Regions from separate parts of the Pseudomonas sp. SB113 genome, predicted to be linked through region 3. Evidence: predicted binding sites of a transcription regulator. Region 3 holds the regulator's gene; each other region holds the start of a gene.
The links. The regulator sigma-54, encoded in region 3, starts transcription at its own class of promoters, with help from an activator protein. The targets are predictions, from matches to a motif close to ANTGGCATNNANNTTGCTNT.
Positions count from the first base shown of each region.

Region 1: a site for sigma-54 is predicted at 1,853-1,872, ahead of glnK (P-II family nitrogen regulator). Genes of this name have one in related genera too.
Region 2: a site for sigma-54 is predicted at 3,088-3,107, ahead of flgB (flagellar basal body rod protein FlgB). Genes of this name have one in related genera too.

Region 1 is NZ_JBFMHW010000005.1:54,710-61,853, reverse strand. Features, by position in the region: gene AB1462_RS08480 (YifB family Mg chelatase-like AAA ATPase) at 1-1,256, opposite strand, end outside; gene AB1462_RS08475 (accessory factor UbiK family protein) at 1,398-1,658, opposite strand; gene glnK (P-II family nitrogen regulator) at 2,081-2,419, shown strand; gene AB1462_RS08465 (ammonium transporter) at 2,454-3,791, shown strand; gene AB1462_RS08460 (secondary thiamine-phosphate synthase enzyme YjbQ) at 4,003-4,428, shown strand; gene sutA (transcriptional regulator SutA) at 4,531-4,857, shown strand; gene AB1462_RS08450 (HAD family hydrolase) at 4,974-5,669, opposite strand; gene xerC (tyrosine recombinase XerC) at 5,666-6,565, opposite strand; gene AB1462_RS08440 (DUF484 family protein) at 6,568-7,144, opposite strand, start outside.
Region 2 is NZ_JBFMHW010000003.1:362,408-369,551, forward strand. Features, by position in the region: gene flgM (flagellar biosynthesis anti-sigma factor FlgM) at 1-36, opposite strand, end outside; gene flgA (flagellar basal body P-ring formation chaperone FlgA) at 178-942, opposite strand; gene AB1462_RS06365 (chemotaxis protein CheV) at 1,035-1,967, shown strand; gene cheR (protein-glutamate O-methyltransferase CheR) at 2,010-2,837, shown strand; gene flgB (flagellar basal body rod protein FlgB) at 3,150-3,557, shown strand; gene flgC (flagellar basal body rod protein FlgC) at 3,561-4,004, shown strand; gene flgD (flagellar hook assembly protein FlgD) at 4,021-4,746, shown strand; gene flgE (flagellar hook protein FlgE) at 4,778-6,091, shown strand; gene AB1462_RS06395 (ribonucleoside-diphosphate reductase subunit alpha) at 6,413-7,144, opposite strand, start outside.
Region 3 is NZ_JBFMHW010000001.1:532,759-539,902, forward strand. Features, by position in the region: gene AB1462_RS02485 (KpsF/GutQ family sugar-phosphate isomerase) at 1-647, shown strand, start outside; gene AB1462_RS02490 (HAD family hydrolase) at 648-1,172, shown strand; gene lptC (LPS export ABC transporter periplasmic protein LptC) at 1,181-1,753, shown strand; gene lptA (lipopolysaccharide transport periplasmic protein LptA) at 1,740-2,273, shown strand; gene lptB (LPS export ABC transporter ATP-binding protein) at 2,273-2,998, shown strand; gene AB1462_RS02510 (RNA polymerase factor sigma-54) at 3,196-4,689, shown strand; gene raiA (ribosome-associated translation inhibitor RaiA) at 4,765-5,070, shown strand; gene ptsN (PTS IIA-like nitrogen regulatory protein PtsN) at 5,081-5,545, shown strand; gene rapZ (RNase adapter RapZ) at 5,548-6,405, shown strand; gene AB1462_RS02530 (HPr family phosphocarrier protein) at 6,422-6,694, shown strand; gene AB1462_RS02535 (ZIP family metal transporter) at 6,715-7,144, opposite strand, start outside.

The DNA of each region.
Region 1 (7,144 bases), on a different contig from region 3:
TGCTGATGCTCGCGGGCTTGGGCGACTCGTGCTGAGGCATGGGCGGTATCCTCGCCCGCCTGTTGGATCGGGTTCAGCGCAGTCGTTTCCCGAGCCACGGTGAGGTGCAAATCGATCCGGTCCAGCAACGGCCCGGACAGCTTGTTGCGATACCGCTGGATCTGCTCCGGCGTACAGCGACAGCGCCCGCTGGGTTCGCCCATATAGCCGCAAGGGCAGGGGTTCATCGCCGCGACCAGCTGAAAGCGTGCCGGGAAACTCACTCGGTCGCGGGCTCGGGAAATCACGATATGCCCCGATTCCAGCGGTTCACGCAGCACTTCCAACACCTTGCGATCAAATTCCGGCAGTTCATCCAGGAACAGCACCCCATGATGAGCCAGGGTGATTTCTCCCGGCTGTGGTTTCGAGCCGCCGCCCACCAGTGCCGGGCCTGATGCCGAGTGATGCGGTTGGCGGAACGGTCGATGGGGCCAATGGCTCAGCGGTGCCAGGCTTACAACCGATTGAATCGCGGCAACCTCCAGCGCCTCCTGTTCGTTCAACGGGGGTAACAAACCTGGCAGGCGGCTGGCGAGCAAGGTCTTGCCGGTGCCGGGCGGCCCACTGAGCAGCAGGTTATGCGCGCCCGCCGCCGCAATCAGCAACGCGCGCTTGGCCGCCAGTTGGCCCTGCACTTCACTCAAGTCCGGGTAAGGCTTGTTCAAGTACAGCAAGCCATCGGACTTGTAAGGCTCGATCGGCACATGTCCATTCAGATGCGCCACCACCTGCAGCAGGTGGTCCACCGCAATCACCTTCAACCCGGAAGCCAGGCATGCTTCCTCGGCATTTGCCCGCGGCACTATCACGGTGCGCCCGGCCTTGCGCGCTGCCAGCGCTGCCGGCAACACGCCTTTTACCGCTCGTACTTCACCGGACAGCGCCAGCTCCCCCAGGCATTCCACGTCATCGAGCATCAACGCCGGCACCTGCATACTGGCCGCCAGGATCCCCAGGGCAATCGCCAGATCAAAACGCCCGCCGTCCTTGGGCAGGTCGGCGGGCGCGAGGTTGAGGGTGATCCGGCGGGCGGGGTATTGCAGCGCGGAGTTGAGAATGGCACTGCGCACGCGGTCCTTGCTTTCCTTGACCGCGGTTTCGGGCAGCCCCACCAGCGTCAGGGACGGCAGACCATTGGCCATATGCACTTCGACGGTGACGGCAGGGGCTTCGACGCCGATCTGGGCGCGGCTGTGGACGATGGCGAGGGACATGCTCGTTCCTTGAATGGGGAGGCCGCTTCCTGCGGTTTTTCAAGGGTAGACGAGGTGGGGGGACGCGAGGCGGGGAGGTTTTACAGAACGTATCCAGAGCAAATGTGGGAGGGAGCAACCCCCCTCCCACATTGATCGCGTTTATTCAGCAGGAGGGCTCAACCGCGCTTCCAGCTCTGCGACCTTAGCCTCCAGGCTCTCCAACCGCGCACGGGTGCGGGCGAGAACCACCATCTGGCTATCAAACTCTTCCCGGCTCACCAGGTCGAGCTTGCTGAAGCCACTTTGCAGCAAGGCCTTGAACTGGCTTTCGATTTCATTGCGGGGCAGCGGGGTGTCGCCGCTGAACAGGCGAGAGGCATGGCCGCTCAGGGCGTCGAGGAGGTCTTTGGGCGCGAGCATGGGGAATATTCCGGAAAACTGTTGGCGGGCAGTGTATCACGCAGCGTCTATAGTCTTTTTCACGGCCTGAGTCGCACGCTTTTCGCGCATCAGGCTGGGCGGCTATGCACCGTTTTCGTGCGCATTGCCGTCGCCAGATAGCCCCGCTGGTGGGCTTGAGTGGGCAAAGGACTGATTTCAGTGATTTTTACGGAGCTGGCAAGGTTTCTGCTTAGACGATCATGACCCATGCACTGATGCAGTCGCTGTGACGAATGCAGTGCGCCGACGGATCAGGGGTACAGGTTTCGTCACCAGTGGTTCGCTGGCGTCGCAATGGCAATTGCCCTTGCGACGATGCGTTACAAAGCCAGGCACTGCGCTTAGACTTGAGACGGGTTTGTTTTCCTGGGGCAAGTCCACCAATTCGGGAGAGAGTTTTCATGAAGCTAGTCACTGCCATCATCAAGCCGTTCAAGTTGGACGATGTACGCGAGTCGTTGTCCGAGATCGGCGTGCAGGGCATTACCGTTACTGAGGTCAAGGGCTTCGGTCGGCAGAAGGGTCACACCGAGCTGTATCGCGGCGCGGAATATGTAGTCGATTTCCTGCCGAAGGTGAAGATTGATGTCGCCATTGACGACAAGGATCTTGACCGGGTTATCGAGGCGATAACCAAGGCCGCCAACACCGGCAAAATTGGTGACGGCAAGATCTTCGTGGTCAATCTGGAACAGGCTATTCGCATCCGTACCGGCGAAACCGATACCGACGCAATCTAAGCCGCCAAACCCCAACGCCCCAGGAGAAAACAATATGACTCTGCGTAAATTCGCAGGGCTCGGAGCCCTGTTGTCCATCGTAATGCCAAGCCTGGCCATGGCGGCAGACGAAGTGGCTGCTCCAGTCCTCAATTCCGGCGACACCGCCTGGATGCTCACATCCACCGCGCTGGTGCTGTTCATGACCATTCCAGGCCTGGCGCTGTTCTACGGCGGCATGGTGCGCTCCAAGAACATTCTGTCGGTGATGATGCAGTGCTTCGCCATCACGGGCCTGATCAGCATTCTGTGGGTCATCTACGGCTATAGCATCGCGTTCGATACCACCGGTATGGAACAGGGGGTGGTCAACTTCAACTCCTTCTTCGGCGGCATGGGCAAGGCGTTCCTGGCGGGTGTGACCCCGGCCAGCATCACCGGGCCGGCTGCGCTGTTCCCGGAAGCAGTGTTCATCACCTTCCAGATGACCTTCGCCATCATCACCCCGGCGCTGATCGTAGGTGCGTTCGCCGAACGCATGAAGTTCTCCGCCATGCTGATCTTCATGGCTATCTGGTTCACCCTGGTCTATGCGCCAATCGCCCACATGGTGTGGAGCGGCAACGGTGGCCTGCTGTGGGACTGGGGCGTGCTGGACTTCGCTGGCGGCACCGTGGTGCACATCAACGCCGGTGTAGCTGGCCTGGTGGCGTGTATCGTGCTCGGCAAGCGTAAAGGCTTCCCAACCACCCCGATGGCGCCTCATAACCTGGGTTACACCCTGGTGGGTGCGGCCATGCTGTGGGTCGGCTGGTTCGGCTTCAACGCCGGCTCTGCGGCTGCGGCCAACGGCACCGCCGGTATGGCGATGCTGGTGACTCAGATTGCGACCGCTGCTGCAGCACTGGGCTGGATGTTCGCCGAGTGGATCACTCACGGTAAGCCAAGCGCACTGGGCATCGCCTCGGGTGTCGTGGCTGGTCTGGTAGCCGTTACACCGGCCGCCGGCACTGTTGGCCCGATGGGCGCCCTGGTGATCGGCCTGGTGGCCGGTGTGGTCTGCTTCTTCTGCGCCACCAGCCTCAAGCGCAAGCTGGGCTACGACGACTCCCTGGACGCATTCGGTGTGCACGGTATCGGCGGTATCGTCGGCGCGATCCTCACCGGTGTGTTTGCAGCCCCTGCATTGGGCGGCTTCGGCACCGTGACTGACATCGCAGCTCAAGTCTGGATCCAGTGCAAAGGTGTCGGTTTCACCGTGATCTACACGGCTATCGTGACCTTCATCATCCTCAAGGTGCTGGACGCGGTCATGGGGCTGCGGGTTACCGAAGAGGAAGAGGCTGTCGGCCTCGACCTGGCGCAACACAACGAACGCGGCTACAACCTGTAAGTACGCGAAAAAAAGATGCCCGGCTTGCCGGGCATTTTTTTGCCTGGCGTTTGTCAGTGATAACAAGCTGTACCGGTTTTTGCGTCGAGTTTGTGATGGGGCGCACGCGGCACTTTCCACCGTGCGAATGTCTTACAGGCATGTAGGCGTATTCGGCACTTTGTTTTTTCCCAGAGCGCGCTAGAATGCGCGCCGATGGGCGGAGAACTGTATGTGGCAACAGACCCTGATTACCCTGCGGGCCAAGCCCCGGGGCTTTCACTTGGTGACCGATGAGTTGCTTGCCGGCTTGCCTGAATTGAAGGCGTGTCGCGTCGGCCTGTTACACCTGTGGTTGCAGCACACTTCGGCCTCGTTGACCGTCAACGAGAATGCCGACCCGGCGGTTCGCCGTGACTTCGAGCGGTTTTTCAACTCGCTGGTGCCGCAAGGCCGTGCCGGGTTCGAACACAACGACGAAGGTCCGGATGATCTGCCGGCGCACTTCAAGGCCAGTCTCCTGGGCTGCCAGCTGAGTTTGCCGGTCAAGGCCGGCCGCTTGGCGATGGGGACCTGGCAAGGTGTTTATCTGGGCGAGCACCGTGATCATGGCGGTGCTCGTAAAGTCCTCGCCACCTTGCACGGTGATGGGGCATAAGCCACTGGTTATCCAGTGGATGTTGATTTTTTTCCGGCAACCTCGACAGAGGGCGAAGCTGGGCTATAACTAATCTGCTTTTCGCAAGTCATGAGGTAGAACATGAGCGACGATGATCTGGAAAACGACGAACTCGAAGTAGGTGACGAAGACGACACCGAAGAAGGTCTTGAAGCGGCGGCGGAAGACGTCGCTGAAGACGACGGTGGTGATGACGCTCCTGTTCCAGCTGCCAAAGGCAAGGCCAAGGCTGCTGTGTCGGTAGACGAATTGCCGAGCGTTGAGGCCAAGAACAAAGAGCGCGATGCGTTGGCCCGTGCGATGGAAGAGTTTCTTGCCAAAGGCGGCAAAGTGGTCGAAGTCGAGCCCAATGTGGTTGCAGACCCGCCCAAGAAGCCGGATAACAAGTACGGCAGCCGACCTATCTAAGGTCAGCCACCTGCTTGTAAGAAAAAGCCCGCCGTCGCTGCGGGTTTTTTCATGCCTGATGATTTATTTGAGCCTTGTGGTAATCCAAATGTGGGAGGGGGCTTGGATCTCTGGTGCTACTGCCAACTGCGCAGCAACTCCGGTAGCTCAGTCAGGCTACGAATCTCCGCGTCGGGACGCTTGTCTGCTTCCCACACCTTGGCGGTGGGGTTAAACCACACCGCCCTCAGCCCCGCTTGCTGCGCCCCGGCAATGTCATCCCCAGGGTGATCGCCAACATGCACCGCCGCGCTGGCATCCACTCCGCCTCGCTGCAGCGCTTCCTGAAACAACCGCGCATCCGGCTTGGCGATGCCGATATCTTCAGCGCGCAAGGCAAAGTGAAAGTAGTCCGCCAGGCCCACACGCTGCACATCGGCATTGCCATTGGTAATCACACCCAGCAGAAAGTGCTGGCGCAGCGCTTGCAGCATCGGCTCCGCTTCAGGGAAGGGAGTGAGTTGATGGCGGGCGTGAATGAATGCTTCGAAACACACATCAGCCATTTCCGTGGCCTCAGGCTGTGGATACCCGGCCTCTTCAAACGCATGTATCAACACCCGATGGCGCAGGATACTGATGCGGTGTTTGAGTTCGGGATGACGTTGCAGCACCTGCTGACGCAGGCTGGCGAAGTGTTCCAGCGGCAGGTCGCCCACCTTGGAGGCGTTAACCGCCAGCCATTCGCGCATCGACGCTTCGGCGCTGATGATGACGGGTACGTTGTCCCAGAGCGTGTCGTCCAGGTCGAAAGTGATCAGCTTGATGCTCATGAGTCGCCGTCCTTGATGCGTTTGGCCCGTGGATGGGCGCTGTCGTAGACCGTTGCCAGGTGTTGGAAGTCCAGATGGGTATAGATCTGCGTGGTCTTGATGTCGGAGTGGCCGAGCAGTTCCTGCACGGCGCGCAGGTCCTGGGACGATTCCAGCATATGGCTGGCAAAGGAGTGCCGCAGCATATGCGGATGCAGGTTCTGCCCCAGCTCGCGCTCGCCCGCGGCCTTGACCCGTAACTGGATGGCCCGTGGCCCCAGGCGCCGGCCTTGATGGCTGATAAACACCGCGTCGTCCACCGGGTTGGCCAGGGCGCGCAGCGGCAGCCACAGTTGCAGGGCTTCGCGGGCTTTCCTGCCTACCGGCAGCACCCGGGTCTTGCTGCCCTTGCCGAGCACTTGCACCAGGCCATCGGCCAGGTCGAGTTGATCGAGGTTCAGGCCCGTCAGCTCCGACAGGCGCAGGCCCGAAGAGTAGAACAGCTCGAGGATCGCCTGGTCGCGGTGGGCGAGGAAATCGTCCTCCACGGCGCCATCGAGCAATTGCAGGGCACGGTCGGTGTCCAGGGTCTTGGGCAGGCGTCGTTCGCCTTTCGGCGGGGACAGGCCATTGGCCGGGTCGTGGTCGCAGAGGCCTTCGCGATTGAGGTAGTGATAGAGACCGCGCACCGCCGACAGCAGGCGTGACAGGCTGCGCGAGGACTGGCCTTGCTGATGCAGCCGTGCGACCAGGCTGCGCAGGTTCTGGATGTCCAGGGCCTTCCAGCTGGTGACCTGCTGTTTCTCGCAGTACGCCAGGACCTTGTTCAAGTCCCGTCGGTAAGCCTCCAGGGTATGGGGTGACACCTGGCGCTCGTTACGCAGGTGAGCGCAGTAAGCGTCCAGTTGCCGTTCCATGGCTAGCGCACCGCGCGCAGGGCGGTGGTGAAGCGTGGCAAGACGCGGCCCAGCACTTCGGCAATATAGGTCAGGAACAAGGTGCCCACCGAGCTCTTGTAGTGCGCGGGATCGCGGCTGGCAATGGCCAGTACGCCGTGCAGGCCTTGATGGCTGAGGGCGACTACGGCGGTAGAGCCGATCTGCTTGCGCTGTTCGGCGCCGAACAGGAAGTCCAGCTCGTGCTCGCGCAGGGTGCCGCTGATGGTCTTGCCTTCGGAAAGCAGGCCGCCGATCGCGGTTTGCGCATCGCCGCCGCTGACCCAGCGACCCACCGGCATCGGGTTGTCGCTGAACAGGATCAGGCTGACAAACGGAACCTGGAAGTCCTGGCGCAGGCTGTCTTCCACGGCGATGACCGTTTCTTCCAGGCTGGTGGCGTCCATCAGTGTAAGAATCAGGCGGCGGGTCTTGTCGAACAGGCGGTCGTTGTCGCGGGCGACGTCCATCAACTGCGAAAGCCGATGGCGCATTTCAATGTTGCGTTCGCGCAGGATCTTCATCTGTCGCTCCACCAGCGACACGGTATCGCCGCGCTGG
Region 2 (7,144 bases), on a different contig from region 3:
CGGGGTGTTATTCAAACGGCTGAAATCGATGACCATGATAAAAAAACCTCTGGGTATTTGGACGCTTGCCATGTTTTCGGCCATACCCTGACAAACTTTAGGCGCGAATGACAATAAATCTCCGCACGGCGCTTCTCGTGCACAGTGTAGGAAAACCCAGCGTCCTGTACCAGTAATCTATAACGCGACCTCGACTTGCCCTGGGGCTGTCACCCGCGCCTTGATCACGCGGTTGGAGTTGAGGTTCTTGACCCGAATCTGTTCGCTCATGCCGCCGTTGGACAATGCTTCGCCCGGCATTTTCACGTTTAAACCGCCGCTGCTGGCGGAGATCACCACCTGATCGCCCTTGCGAATGACCTCGGCCTGTTCCAGATGCACTAGGGTAATGACCTGATCGGTGACCACTGGTCGGGTCAATTTCTGTCCGATCGCCTGGTCCAGGGATGTCAGGTAGCCCTGGTTGATCTGGCTGATATCGCGTTCACGCAGTACAACGTCCTCAAAACCGATGATGCCCGTGCGTTTCAGCGGGCGAGCAACCACCACCACTTCACGGAACAATTTGACCTGGGCCGGCACGAACACGGTCCAGGGCGAGGCGCCTTCGCAGCGTACCTTGACCGTCACGCGCCCGATCGGTTGGGCGGGGCTTTCCAGGGTGGCTGTCAATTCCTTGTCACACATCGGCATGCGCAGGCGTGGGTCCAACTGGTTGACCTGGATTTCATAACGCCCCGGCGTCTGTGTGGTCGCCAGATAATCTTCTACAGTGAACTCAAGAAAGCCCTGAGTGACGCCGATAAGTAGATCAGGCAAGGTGACGTTCTCGGCACGGGCCGTGGCGCCCAGGCTGAAGGCGAGCAGTGCCAGCGGTACGCAGAGCAATCTGCAAAACCGTGTCAGGTGAAGGCGTCGGGAAACTGTCGTTTTAATGTCCATAATTCAACAAATAGCAAAGCTCGTGCCGTTTAGTGTTGGGTGCGCGTCGCCCTTGTAGGTATAGCCAAAGGTTTTAGCGTAGGAGTCATGGCATGGCAGGAGTAATGGATTCAGTAAACCAGCGCACACAGCTGGTAGGGCAGAATCGCCTGGAGTTGCTGCTTTTTCGCCTGGATGGCAAGCAGCTGTATGGCATTAACGTGTTCAAAGTGCGGGAAGTGTTGCAATGCCCGAAGCTGACGATCATGCCCAAGTCCAGCCCGGTGGTGTGCGGCGTCGCCAATATCCGTGGCGCGACCATCCCGATTCTTGACCTGGCCCTGGCCACCGGTTCGGCTGGCCTGCAGGATCGCGAGAATCCGTTCGTGATTATTACCGAGTACAACACCAAGACCCAGGGTTTCCTGGTGCGCTCGGTGGAACGTATCGTCAACATGAACTGGGAAGAGATCCATCCGCCGCCCAAGGGCACCGGGCGCGATCACTACCTCACGGCGGTGACGCGGGTCGATAACCAGTTGGTGGAAATCATCGACGTGGAGAAGATCCTCGCCGAAGTCGCACCCACCTCGGAATCGATTTCCGTGGGTGTGGTAGACGCCGAAACGGCGCACAAGGCGGTCTCGCTGCGAGTGCTCACGGTGGATGACTCCTCGGTGGCGCGTAAACAGGTGACACGCTGCCTGCAAACCGTCGGCGTGGAGGTTGTGGCGCTCAATGATGGTCGCCAGGCCCTGGATTACCTGCGCAAGCTGGTGGAGGAAGGCAAGAAGCCGGAAGAAGAATTCTTGATGATGATCTCCGACATCGAGATGCCGGAAATGGACGGCTATACCCTCACTGCTGAGATACGCAGCGATCCACGCATGCAAAAATTGCATATCATCCTGCATACTTCGTTGTCGGGCGTATTCAATCAGGCGATGGTCAAGAAGGTCGGTGCCGATGACTTCCTTGCCAAATTCCGCCCTGATGACCTGGCATCCCGGGTAGTCGACCGGATCAAGGCAGCAGATCACAGCTAGGGTTTTTCCCCTGGCGGTCATACGATTTTAGAGGCGGTATCAGTGTCTACGGGTAATTTGGATTTTGAACAGTTCCGGGTCTTCCTGGAAAAAGCCTGTGGCATATTGCTCGGTGAAAACAAGCAATACCTGGTATCCAGCCGTCTTAACAAACTGATGGAGCAGCAGGGCATCAAGTCCCTGGGCGAGTTGGTTCAACGGATCCAGGGGCAGCCGCGCAGTGGCCTTAAGGAGATGGTGGTCGATGCCATGACCACCAACGAAACCCTGTGGTTTCGCGATACCTACCCCTTTGAAGTGCTCAAGAGCAAAGTGCTGCCGGAGGCCATCAAGGCCAGCCCGGGCCAGCGCCTGCGTATCTGGTCGGCCGCCTGCTCCTCGGGTCAGGAACCGTACTCGATTTCGATGTCCATCGATGAGTTCGAACGGACCAACATGGGCCAGCTTAAAGCCGGGGCGCAGATCGTCGCCACCGACCTGTCCGGCACCATGCTCACCAACTGCAAGACCGGCGAGTACGACAGCCTGGCCCTGGGCCGTGGTTTGTCCCAGGAACGCCTGCAACGTTACTTCGACCCGAAAGGGGCAGGGCGTTGGGCGGTCAAGGCGCCGATCAAGAGTCGCGTGGAGTTTCGCTCGTTCAACCTGCTCGACAGCTACGCCAGCCTGGGCAAGTTCGACATGGTGTTTTGCCGCAATGTGCTGATCTACTTCTCGGCCGAAGTGAAGAAGGACATCCTGTTGCGCATCCACGGCACCCTCAAGCGTGGCGGCTACCTGTTCCTCGGTGCATCCGAGGCGCTCAATGGCCTGCCGGATCATTTCCAGATGGTGCAGTGCAGTCCGGGGATCATCTACCAGGCCAAGTAATAAAGCGGACGCGGTCAAGAATGTGGGAGGGGGCTTGCCCCCGATAGCGGTGGTTCAGTTGATGTGTCTATCACTGATACTCCGCTATCGGGGGCAAGCCCCCTCCCACATTTGTTTCTGCGGCAAAGTTGATGAAAGCGGCAACTCCCCATTGCCGCTTTACTGGCGCCACGCGGAAACCCGTTGCCGCTTTTCTGGCATTGCCGCCGGCAAGCTCCTCGCAACCCCTTGATTTACGGGGTTATCAGATATTGGCATGCGCCTTGCTATAACCCTGTTAACGAACAGCAGGTCAGCCTAAAGGTTTCCGCCATGAGCATCAGCTTCGATAAAGCGCTCGGTATCCACGAACAAGCCCTGGGCTTCCGCGCTCAGCGTGCCGAAGTCCTGGCCAACAACATTGCCAACGCCGATACCCCGAACTACAAGGCTCGGGACCTGGACTTCTCCGCCGTGCTCGCCGCACAGCAGGACAAGACCAAGAACGGCACCTTCGCCTTGAACATGACCAACAGCCGTCATATCGAAGCGCAAGGCCTGAGCAGTGGTGACGAGTCGCTGCTGTATCGCACGCCGATGCAGCCGTCGATCGACCAGAACACTGTCGACGCCCAGCTGGAGCAATCGGCCTACGCCGAGAACTCGGTGAACTTTCAGGCCAGCTTTACCCTGCTCAACAGTAAATTCAAAGGGCTGATGTCAGCCCTGCGTGGAGAGTAAGCCATGTCCCTGTCCAGTGTTTTCAATATTGCCGGCAGTGGCATGAGCGCGCAGACCACGCGCTTGAACACCGTCGCCAGTAACATCGCCAACGCCGAGACTGTGTCTTCGAGCATCGACCAGACCTATCGCGCCCGTCACCCGGTGTTCGCCACCATGTTCCAGGGCGGCCAGAGCGGCGGCAGCGATTCGCTGTTCCAGAACCAGGACGCAGCCGGTCAGGGCGTGCAGGTGCTCGGCGTGGTCGAAGACCAGAGCAACCTCGAGGCCCGTTACGAGCCGAACCATCCTGCCGCGAACGAAAAGGGTTATGTCTATTACCCCAACGTCAACGTGGTCGAGGAAATGGCAGACATGATCTCCGCCAGCCGCTCGTTCCAGACCAACGCGGAAATGATGAACACCGCCAAAACCATGATGCAGAAGGTCCTGACCCTGGGTCAGTGATAAGGGGCGCCAAATAATGGCCATCGTTGATACCACGACCAATTCGGCGGTCCAGGACCTTTTCAATTCCAAGGTCAAGACCGCCACAGACAATACCACCGTCACCGACGCTACCAAGACCGCGACGGGCAGCCAGTCACTGGGCAAGGACGCGTTCCTGCAACTGCTGGTGACCCAACTGAAAAACCAGAACCCGCTGTCGCCTCAGGACAACGGTGCATTCGTGGCCCAGCTGGCGCAGTTCAGCAGCCTGGAAGGCATCAATACCCTGAACGATTCGGTCAATGCGATCTCCAGCAACTTCAGCTCCTCGCAGGCGCTGCAGGCTTCTTCGCTGGTAGGACGCTCGATCATCACCCAGACCAACAAGGCCTTGGTGGACACGAGCAAGAGCATGACCGGTTCGGTAGCGGTGACTGCGGCGACGGGCAACGTCTCGATCAAGATCTCCGATAAAGACGGCAACGTGGTGCGCACCATCGATATGGGTGCTCAAAGCGCGGGTTCGTCCGACTTTATCTGGGATGGCAAGAACGACAACGGTGAGGTTGCCCCAGCCGGCACCTACACCTTCGCGGCGACGACCAAGAACGACAAAGGCGAATCGGTAGCCATGGCGACTTCGTTGCCGGCAACGGTGACCAGCGTGACGTTGAGCAAGACCGGCGGCGAAATGCTGCTGAACCTTGCAGGTGGCATGGGCAGCGTCAAGCTGTCGCAAATTCAGACTATCGGTACATAGAGCCGGCTAAATACGGCAGAGGGAGAGAAACATGTCTTTTAACATCGGCCTTAGCGGCCTCTATGCGGCCAACAAACAACTGGACGTAACCGGCAACAACATCGCCAACGTTGCGACCACTGGCTTCAAGTCGTCCCGTGCGGAATTCGCCGACATCTACGCCGCGTCCAAACTGGGCACCGGCCAGAACAGCATCGGCAACGGTGTGAACCTGGCGGCTGTGTCCCAGCAGTTCACCCAGGGTGACGTCAACGGCAGTGGCGGCATCCTGGACATGGCGATCCAGGGCGGCGGCTTCTTCGTGCAGAAAGGTAGCGACGGCTCGCTGGAGTACACCCGCAGCGGTGCTTTCCGTGCCGATAAAGACGGCTACATCACCAACAATACCGGTACCTCGCGCCTGCAAGGCTACGCGGCGGACGATGATGGCAAAATCATCAAGGGCGGTCTGACCGACCTGCAATTGAACCTGTCGAACCTGCCGCCGAAGGCGTCTACCAAGGTGGACTCCACCAGTAACCTGAACTCCTCGGAACCGGTGATCAACCAGACGCTCAAGCCATTCGACCCGGCGGACACCAGTACCTTCACCACCCAGTACAGCACCACCTTGTACGATGCCCAAGGCAACGCACACCCGATGGTGCAATACCTGGTGAAAACAGATGGCAACAAGTGGAACGCCTACACCCTGATTGATGGCCGTAACCCAGACGGTTCGCCGCCGACGGGCGGCACCCCGGCCACCCCACCGGTACCGTCGACGCTGGCCTTTGACGGTTCGGGCACGCTCACCAGTGTCACGACGGGCGGTGTGGCCAATAACACCCTGACCATTACCGGCTGGGTCCCCGGTACAGTGACCGCTGGTGTTTGGAAGGCAAACGGTGCGACGGCGAACCCAACGGGGATCGCCATCAACATGGCCAACATCACCCAGTACAACTCGGCCAGCTACCGTAACCCTCCGATCACCGATGGCTACGCTACCGGCCAGATCACCGGCCTGAAAATCGACGGCAGCGGCGTACTGTTCGCCACGTTCAGCAACCAGCAGAGCAAGGCCATCGGCCAGATCTCCCTGGCCAGCTTCAACAACGAGCAAGGCTTGCAGCCGTCGGGCGGCACCGCATGGAGAGAGACCTTCGCCTCGGGCCAGCCGGGTTACGACACCCCGCAATCCGGTACCCTGGGTTCGATCGTGGCCAACTCCCTGGAGAACTCCAACGTCAACCTGACCAATGAGCTGGTGGACCTGATCAAGGCCCAGAGCAACTACCAGGCGAACGCCAAGACCATCTCCACCCAGAGCACCATCATGCAGACCATCATTCAGATGACCTGATGCGGTAGCGCTCCACAAGAAGCCCCTCGTAAGAGGGGCTTTTTTGTAGGTGTTGAAAACCTTCTGCGGTGCTTTGGTTCATGCATTGAAAGGCATGGGAGGAACGCTGCCTTTTGGCTTTGCCACTGATCAGCTCAGGGCCTGTTGGCTCGCCAATCATCAGGCGGTAGGGGATGTGGCGTTCAGAAGTGTCAGTGGTTACCTAGAGGCTGGAGTGGCAAACGCCTCGGCGCAGCAACGAAAAAGCCCGATAAACCCTATGCAGTCGGGGTCTATCGGGCTTTTTCAATCCCAGGCGTTCAAGCCCGGGAGTCGCTCAGCTTATTGGCAAGCTTCGCAATCCGGCTCGTCAATCGCGCAGGCCTTTGGCACGGGTGCCGGGCCGGCAGGCGCGGCGAGCACCGAATCATCACCGTGGTTGCCGCTGGAAACAGCATTCAGCTTACCGGTGTTGATGGTCGACTTCTCGGTGCTGGTCGCGGCCAGGGCACGGAGGTAGTAGGTGGTTTTCAGGCCACGGTACCAGGCCATGCGGTAGGTCACGTCGAGCTTCTTGCCCGATGCGCCGGCGATGTACAGGTTCAGCGACTGAGCCTGGTCGATCCACTTCTGGCGACGGCTGGCGGCGTCGACGATCCACTTGGTGTCCACTTCGAAGGCGGTCGCGTAGAGCTCTTTGAGTTCTTGCGGGATGCGCTCGATCTGCTGTACCGAACCGTCGTAGTACTTCAGGTCGTTGATCATGACCGAGTCCCACAGGCCGCGGGCTTTCAGGTCGCGTACCAGGTACGGGTTGATCACGGTGAATTCGCCCGACAGGTTCGATTTCACATACAGGTTCTGGTAGGTCGGTTCGATCGACTGCGATACGCCAGTGATGTTGGCGATGGTCGCGGTCGGTGCGATGGCCATGATGTTGGAGTTACGAATGCCTTTCTGCACACGGGCACGTACCGGCGCCCAGTCCAGGGATTCGTTCAGGTCAACGTCGATGTACTTCTGGCCACGCTGCTCGATGAGGATCTGTTGCGAATCCAGCGGCAGGATGCCCTT
Region 3 (7,144 bases):
TGCTGCCACTGATCAAGCGCCTGGGCATCAAGATGATCAGCCTCACCGGCAACCCGGACTCTACGCTGGCCAAGGCCGCCGACGTGAACCTGAATGTTCACGTGGACCACGAGGCCTGCCCGCTGAACCTGGCGCCGACCTCCTCCACCACCGCCGCCCTGGTCATGGGCGACGCCTTGGCCGTGGCGCTGCTGGAAGCCCGCGGATTCACCGCTGAAGACTTCGCGTTTTCCCACCCTGGTGGCGCCCTGGGCCGCCGCCTGTTGCTGAAAGTGGAAAATGTCATGCACTCGGGCGACGAATTGCCTCACGTCCAGCGCGGTACCCTGCTGAAGGACGCGCTGATGGAAATGACCCGCAAGGGTTTGGGCATGACCGTCGTCCTGGAAGCCGATGGACGCCTGGCCGGGGTATTCACTGACGGTGACTTGCGCCGCACCCTGGACCGCACCATCGATATCCGCACCGCGACCATCGACGCCGTGATGACCCCACATGGCAAGACTGCACGCCCTGAAATGCTGGCAGCCGAAGCATTGAAGATCATGGAAGACCACAAGATCGGCGCGCTGGTGGTGGTCAATAGCGACGACCACCCGGTTGGCGCCTTGAACATGCACGACTTGCTGCGTGCAGGAGTGATGTAAATGACCAGCGACCTGTTGCAACGCGGCAAAAACATCAAACTGGCGATTTTCGACGTTGACGGCGTGCTGACCGACGGCCGCCTGTACTTCCTCGAAGACGGCAGCGAATTCAAGACGTTCAACACCCTAGACGGCCAGGGCATCAAGATGCTGATGGCTGCGGGCGTGCAAACGGCGATTATCAGCGGCAGAAAAACTCCCGTTGTGGAACGCCGCGCACAAAACCTCGGTATTCCTCACCTGTATCAGGGCCGCGAGGATAAACTGGTGGTTCTGGACGAGCTTCTTGGCCAACTCAACCTAAGCTATGAGCAGGTCGCCTACCTGGGCGATGATCTGCCCGACTTGCCGGTCATTCGCCGAGTGGGCCTGGGCATGGCCGTTGCCAATGCGGCGACGTTTGTTCGCGAGCACGCCCATGGCATCACCATTGCCCGTGGCGGCGAAGGTGCCGCCCGCGAGTTCTGTGAACTGATCCTGCGAGCCCAGGGCAGTCTTGAAGCGGCCCACGCCGCCTACCTATAGAGCGTTTTATGCTGAGTAAAAAGATTCGCAACTTCCTGCTATTCGGAGTCATCGCCGCGCTGTTCCTTGCGGTGGGCTACTGGAATATCAGCCCGGGGCGCTTCCTCGACCAGCCTGCGGCGCAGGTTGACGGAGGGGCTATCGACTATTACGCAACCAATGCCTACAGCGTGCAGTTCCTGCCCGACGGCAAGGTGCAGTACGAGATGACCTCGGACAAGGTCGAGCATTTGAAGGCTACCGAAGTCACCCTGCTGACCAACCCGGACCTGAACCTCTACCGCGGCACCGAGTTCCCATGGCATGTCACGAGCAAGCGTGGCGAGGTGAATCCGGACGGCACCGAGGTAGAACTGATTGACTCGGTACGCGTCGCGCGTACTGACGCCAAAAACCGTGACACCGTGATTACCAGCAGTCGCATGACCGTATTCCCACAGAAGCAATATGCGCAGACCGAGCAAGACGTTAGAATCGACGGCGCTGGCGGTGTATCGACTGGCAAGGGAATGAAAGCGTATTTGAAAGAAAGCAGGATACACCTGCTATCGAACGTAAGAGGACAGTATGAGGCTCGTTAAAACTCTCCCTATTTTGCTCGGTCTGGGCGCAGCACTGGGAAGCGTGAGCGCCTGGGCTCTGCCGAACGATAGCCAGCAACCGATCCACATCTCGGCTGACGATGCGCAGCTGGATGACAAGCAAGGCGTCGCCACCTACACCGGCGGCGTGATCATCACCCAGGGCTCGATGAAGATCACCGGCAACACGGTGACACTGACGCGCACCCAGGCGGGCGATATCGACGTGGTGACGTCGGTGGGCAACCTGGCTTACTTCGAACAGAAGCAGTCAGCTACCGATACCGGCCCGATGAAGGGCTACGGCAAGACCATCCAGTATCACGCCCAACAGAATCGCATCGTGCTGATCGACCAGGCCAAGGTGCTCAGCCCCGATGGCAACTCCACGGAAGGCGAAAAGATCACCTATGACACCGTGAAGCAGATCGCCAACGCCGGTCGCGCCAATGGCAGCAAAGTCACTGCGCCACGCCCACGTATCGACATGGTTATCCAGCCGAAGAAGAAGGCCGAGTAATGGCAACCCTGAAAGCCCAGCATCTGGCCAAGGCCTATAAAAGCCGTCAGGTCGTGCGCGACGTCAGCCTGTCGATCGACAGCGGCCAGATCGTCGGCTTGCTTGGCCCCAACGGCGCCGGCAAGACCACATGCTTCTACATGATCGTCGGCCTGGTCCAGGCGGACCAAGGTCGCGTCCTGATCGACGACCTGGATGTGAGCCACCAGCCAATGCACGGCCGCGCCCGTGCTGGTATCGGCTATCTTCCGCAAGAAGCGTCGATCTTCCGCAAGCTGTCGGTATCCGACAACATCATGGCCATCCTTGAAACCCGCAAGGAACTCGACCGTGACGGCCGCCGCAAAGAATTGGAAAGCCTGCTTCAGGAATTCCACATCAACCACATTCGCGACAACCTTGGCATGAGCCTGTCCGGTGGCGAGCGACGCCGCGTGGAAATCGCCCGCGCCCTGGCCACTGCCCCCAAGTTCATCCTGCTGGACGAACCGTTTGCCGGCGTCGACCCCATCTCGGTCGGCGACATCAAGCAGATCATCCATCACCTCAAGGCAAAGGGCATCGGTGTGCTGATCACCGACCATAACGTGCGTGAGACCCTCGACATCTGCGAAACCGCCTATATCGTCAACGATGGTCAGCTGATTGCCGAAGGCGACTCTGCCACCATCCTGGCCAACGAGCTGGTCAAGGAAGTGTACCTGGGTCACGAGTTCCGCCTGTAAAGCCGCCTGCAAAAACAAGGCGGTGGCAGGTCGCTTGCCTGATGCGCGGGAGTCAATGAAAACCTCCGGATTTTTATTGTTACCGCGCTCTAGGCAAAGCCCCCGATATCAGGCATATAATTTGCTTATGTTTGGCGCTCACGCGCCCTGTCGTGGATGGCGCATTGCGCCGGCGAATAAGGTGTTAAGCCCCTGCCATGAAACCATCGCTAGTCCTGAGAATGGGCCAGCAGCTGACGATGACACCGCAGCTGCAACAGGCCATCCGCCTGCTCCAATTGTCGACCCTGGACCTGCAACAGGAAATCCAGGAGGCCCTGGAGTCCAATCCGATGCTCGAACGCCAGGAAGAAGGCGACGACTTCGATAATGCAGACCCGCTGGCTGACAACATCGAGCAAAAACCCAATTCCGACGTACAGGAACCCTCCTACCAGGAAACCGCTCCCACGGTGGATAACCTTGAGGAAGGCGATTGGAACGAACGTATTCCCAACGAACTTCCGGTGGACACCGCCTGGGAAGACGTCTACCAGACCAGCGCCAGCAGCCTGCCCAGCAATGATGATGACGAGTGGGACTTCACCACCCGCACTTCCGCCGGCGAGAGCTTGCAGAGCCATCTGTTGTGGCAACTGAACCTCGCGCCGATGTCGGACACCGATCGCCTGATCGCCGTGACCCTGATCGACTGCATCAATAACCAGGGTTATCTGGACGAGACGCTCGAAGAGATTCTCGAGGCCTTCGACCCGGAGCTGGACATCGAGCTGGACGAAATCGAAGCCGTCCTGCACCGTATCCAACAGTTCGAGCCCGCCGGCATCGGTGCCCGCAGCCTGAGCGAATGCCTGCTGCTGCAACTGCGTCAGCTGCCTGCCAAGACTCCATGGCTCGCCGAGGCCCAGCGCCTGGTCACCGACTACATCGACCTGCTGGGCAGCCGCGACTACAGCCAGTTGATGCGGCGCATGAAGCTCAAGGAAGACGACCTGCGTCAGGTCATTGAGCTGGTGCAAAGCCTCAACCCGCGTCCAGGCTCACAGATCGAGTCCAGCGAAGCCGAATACGTCGTTCCCGACGTGATCGTGCGCAAGGACAACGAGCGCTGGCTGGTAGAACTGAACCAGGAATCAGTGCCGCGCCTGCGGGTCAACCCGCAGTACGCCGGTTTTGTTCGCCGCGCCGACACCAGTGCCGACAACACCTTCATGCGCAACCAGTTGCAGGAAGCGCGCTGGTTCATCAAGAGCTTGCAGAGCCGCAACGAAACCCTGATGAAAGTTGCCACCCAGATCGTCGAGCACCAGCGCGGCTTCCTGGAATATGGCGACGAGGCGATGAAGCCACTGGTTCTGCACGACATCGCAGAAGCCGTGGGCATGCACGAGTCGACGATTTCCCGGGTGACCACACAAAAATTCATGCATACCCCACGGGGTATTTATGAGTTGAAATACTTTTTCTCCAGTCATGTCAGCACCTCGGAAGGCGGTGAATGCTCGTCCACGGCGATCCGCGCGATCATCAAAAAACTGGTTGCTGCGGAAAATCAGAAAAAGCCGTTGAGTGACAGCAAGATCGCTGGTTTACTGGAAGCACAAGGCATTCAGGTCGCCCGTCGAACCGTCGCCAAGTACCGCGAATCCCTTGGGATCGCGCCTTCCAGCGAGCGTAAGCGTTTGATGTGACGGGCGGGCCACAGCGTTCCAGTGGCGGGTATTCCTACCCGCCGCTTTATGCACTGGCAACGAAGGAGAAGCTGTATGCAAGTCAACATCAGTGGACACCATATAGAAGTCACCCCTCCACTACGCGACTACGTCGAGCAGAAGCTGAGGAAGCTTGAGGGCCATTTCGACAAGATCACCAACGTGCAGGTCATCATGAAGGTCGACAAGCTTCAGCAGAAAATCGAAGCGACACTTCAGATACCCGGCGGCGAAGTGGTCGCCAATGCCGAACATGAAGACATGTATGCATCAATCGACTTGCTCACAGACAAGCTTGACCGCCAACTCAAAAAGCATAAGGAAAAGAATCTGAGCCTGCTTCAGGGCACAGGTCGTTAACTCTCCCCCCATGATCCGACTTGAAACCATCCTGACCCCCGGCCGTTCCCTCGTGAACGTGCCGGGCGGCAGCAAGAAGAAAGCCCTCGAACAAATTGCCAACCTGATCAGCAGCCAAGTGCCTGAACTGGAGATGCAAGATGTCTTCGAGGCTCTGATTGCCCGTGAAAAACTCGGCTCCACCGGTTTTGGCAACGGCATCGCCATTCCTCACTGCCGCCTCAAAGGCTGCGAGACACCTGTCAGCGCCCTGCTGCACCTGGACGCGCCTATCGATTTCGACGCCATCGACGGTGCCCCGGTCGACCTGCTGTTCGTTCTGCTGGTTCCACAGGCCGCCACCGATGCGCACCTGGAACTGCTTCGGCAGATCGCTAGCATGCTCGACCGCAAGGAAGTACGTGACAAACTGCGCAGCGCCAGCAGTAACGAAGCGCTGTATCAAGTTGTTCTGGATGAACAAAACGGGCAGTAATCATGCGCTTGATCATCGTCAGCGGCCGCTCCGGCTCAGGTAAAAGTACCGCCCTCAACGTTCTTGAGGACAACGGTTTCTATTGCATCGACAACTTGCCGGCCGGTCTCCTCCCGGAATTGGCGGAGCGCGCGCTGATCCATACCGAATTGGCGCAGCCTCTGGTTGCCGTCTCGATTGACGCCCGCAACTTGCCGAGCCACCTCACGCGTTTTCCGGAATTGCTAGAAGAGGTGCGCGCCAAGCACATTCATTGCGATGTGCTGTATCTGGACGCCGACGAAGAAACCCTGCTCAAGCGTTTCTCCGAGACACGTCGACGCCACCCTCTCAGCAGCCCACACCGTTCTCTGGCCGAAGCCATCGAGGACGAAACCAAGCTGCTGGGGCCGATCATTGACCTCGCCGACCTCAAGATCAACACCACCAGCCTCAACCTGTACCAGCTGCGCGATGCCATCAAGCTACGCCTGCTGAACCAGCCGGAGCCTGGCACGGCATTTCTGGTCGAGTCGTTTGGCTTCAAGCGCGGCATGCCGGTGGATGCCGACCTGGTGTTCGATGTGCGCTGCCTGCCTAATCCTTATTGGAAGCCGGAGCTGCGCGACCAATCGGGGCTGGATCAGCCTGTAGCCGATTACCTGGCCGCGCAACCGGATGTGGAGGAGATGTTCCAGGACATTTCCAGCTACCTGCTCAAATGGTTGCCGCGCTTTGCCGCGAGCAACCGAGCCTATGTCACCATTGCTATCGGCTGCACCGGCGGCCACCACCGCTCCGTGTACCTGACCGAGCGCCTGGGCCAGGTGCTGCAACAAACCCTCAAGAATGTCCAGGTTCGCCACCGCGACCTTAGCTGAAAGGAACACCCCCGCGATGCCCGCTCTGGAAATTGAAATCATCAACAAACTGGGCCTGCATGCCCGCGCCTCGGCCAAATTCGTCGGTGTTGCCGGGCAGTTCCCTTGCCAGATCCGCGCCGGGCGCACACCGGACAGCATGGTCGATGGCAAAAGCATCATGGCGATGATGATGCTGGCCGCCGGCAAAGGCACCAAGATCCACCTGAAGACCGAAGGCGAGCAAGAACAGGAAGCGATGGACGCCCTGGTGGCGCTGATCAATAACTTCTTCGATGAAGGCGAATAACCCCTCTGCAGGAGCAGGTTTCACCCCAAAGCAGTATCCATCACCATCATCAAGCAGAACCCCATGCACAACCCCAGGCTGGCAAGCTTTTCGTGACCATTGCGGCGCGACTCCGGGATCACTTCATGAGTGACGACCAACAACATCGCACCAGCGGCCAGCGCCAGGCCCAACGGCAACAGCACCTCGGCCAGGGTCACCAGCCAGGCGCAAAGCACCGCGAACACCGGCTCCACCAAGCCTGACGCAGCGCCGATCAGGAATGCCTTGACCCGCGACATCCCGGCCCCTGCCAATACCAGCGCAATCACCAGACCTTCGGGCACATCCTGCAAAGCAATGCCCATGGCCAAGCTGTCGGCATCCGGCATGCCACCACCGGCCGAGACGCCAACAGCCATGCCTTCGGGAATGTTGTGGGCGATGATGGCAAACACGAACAGCCAGATG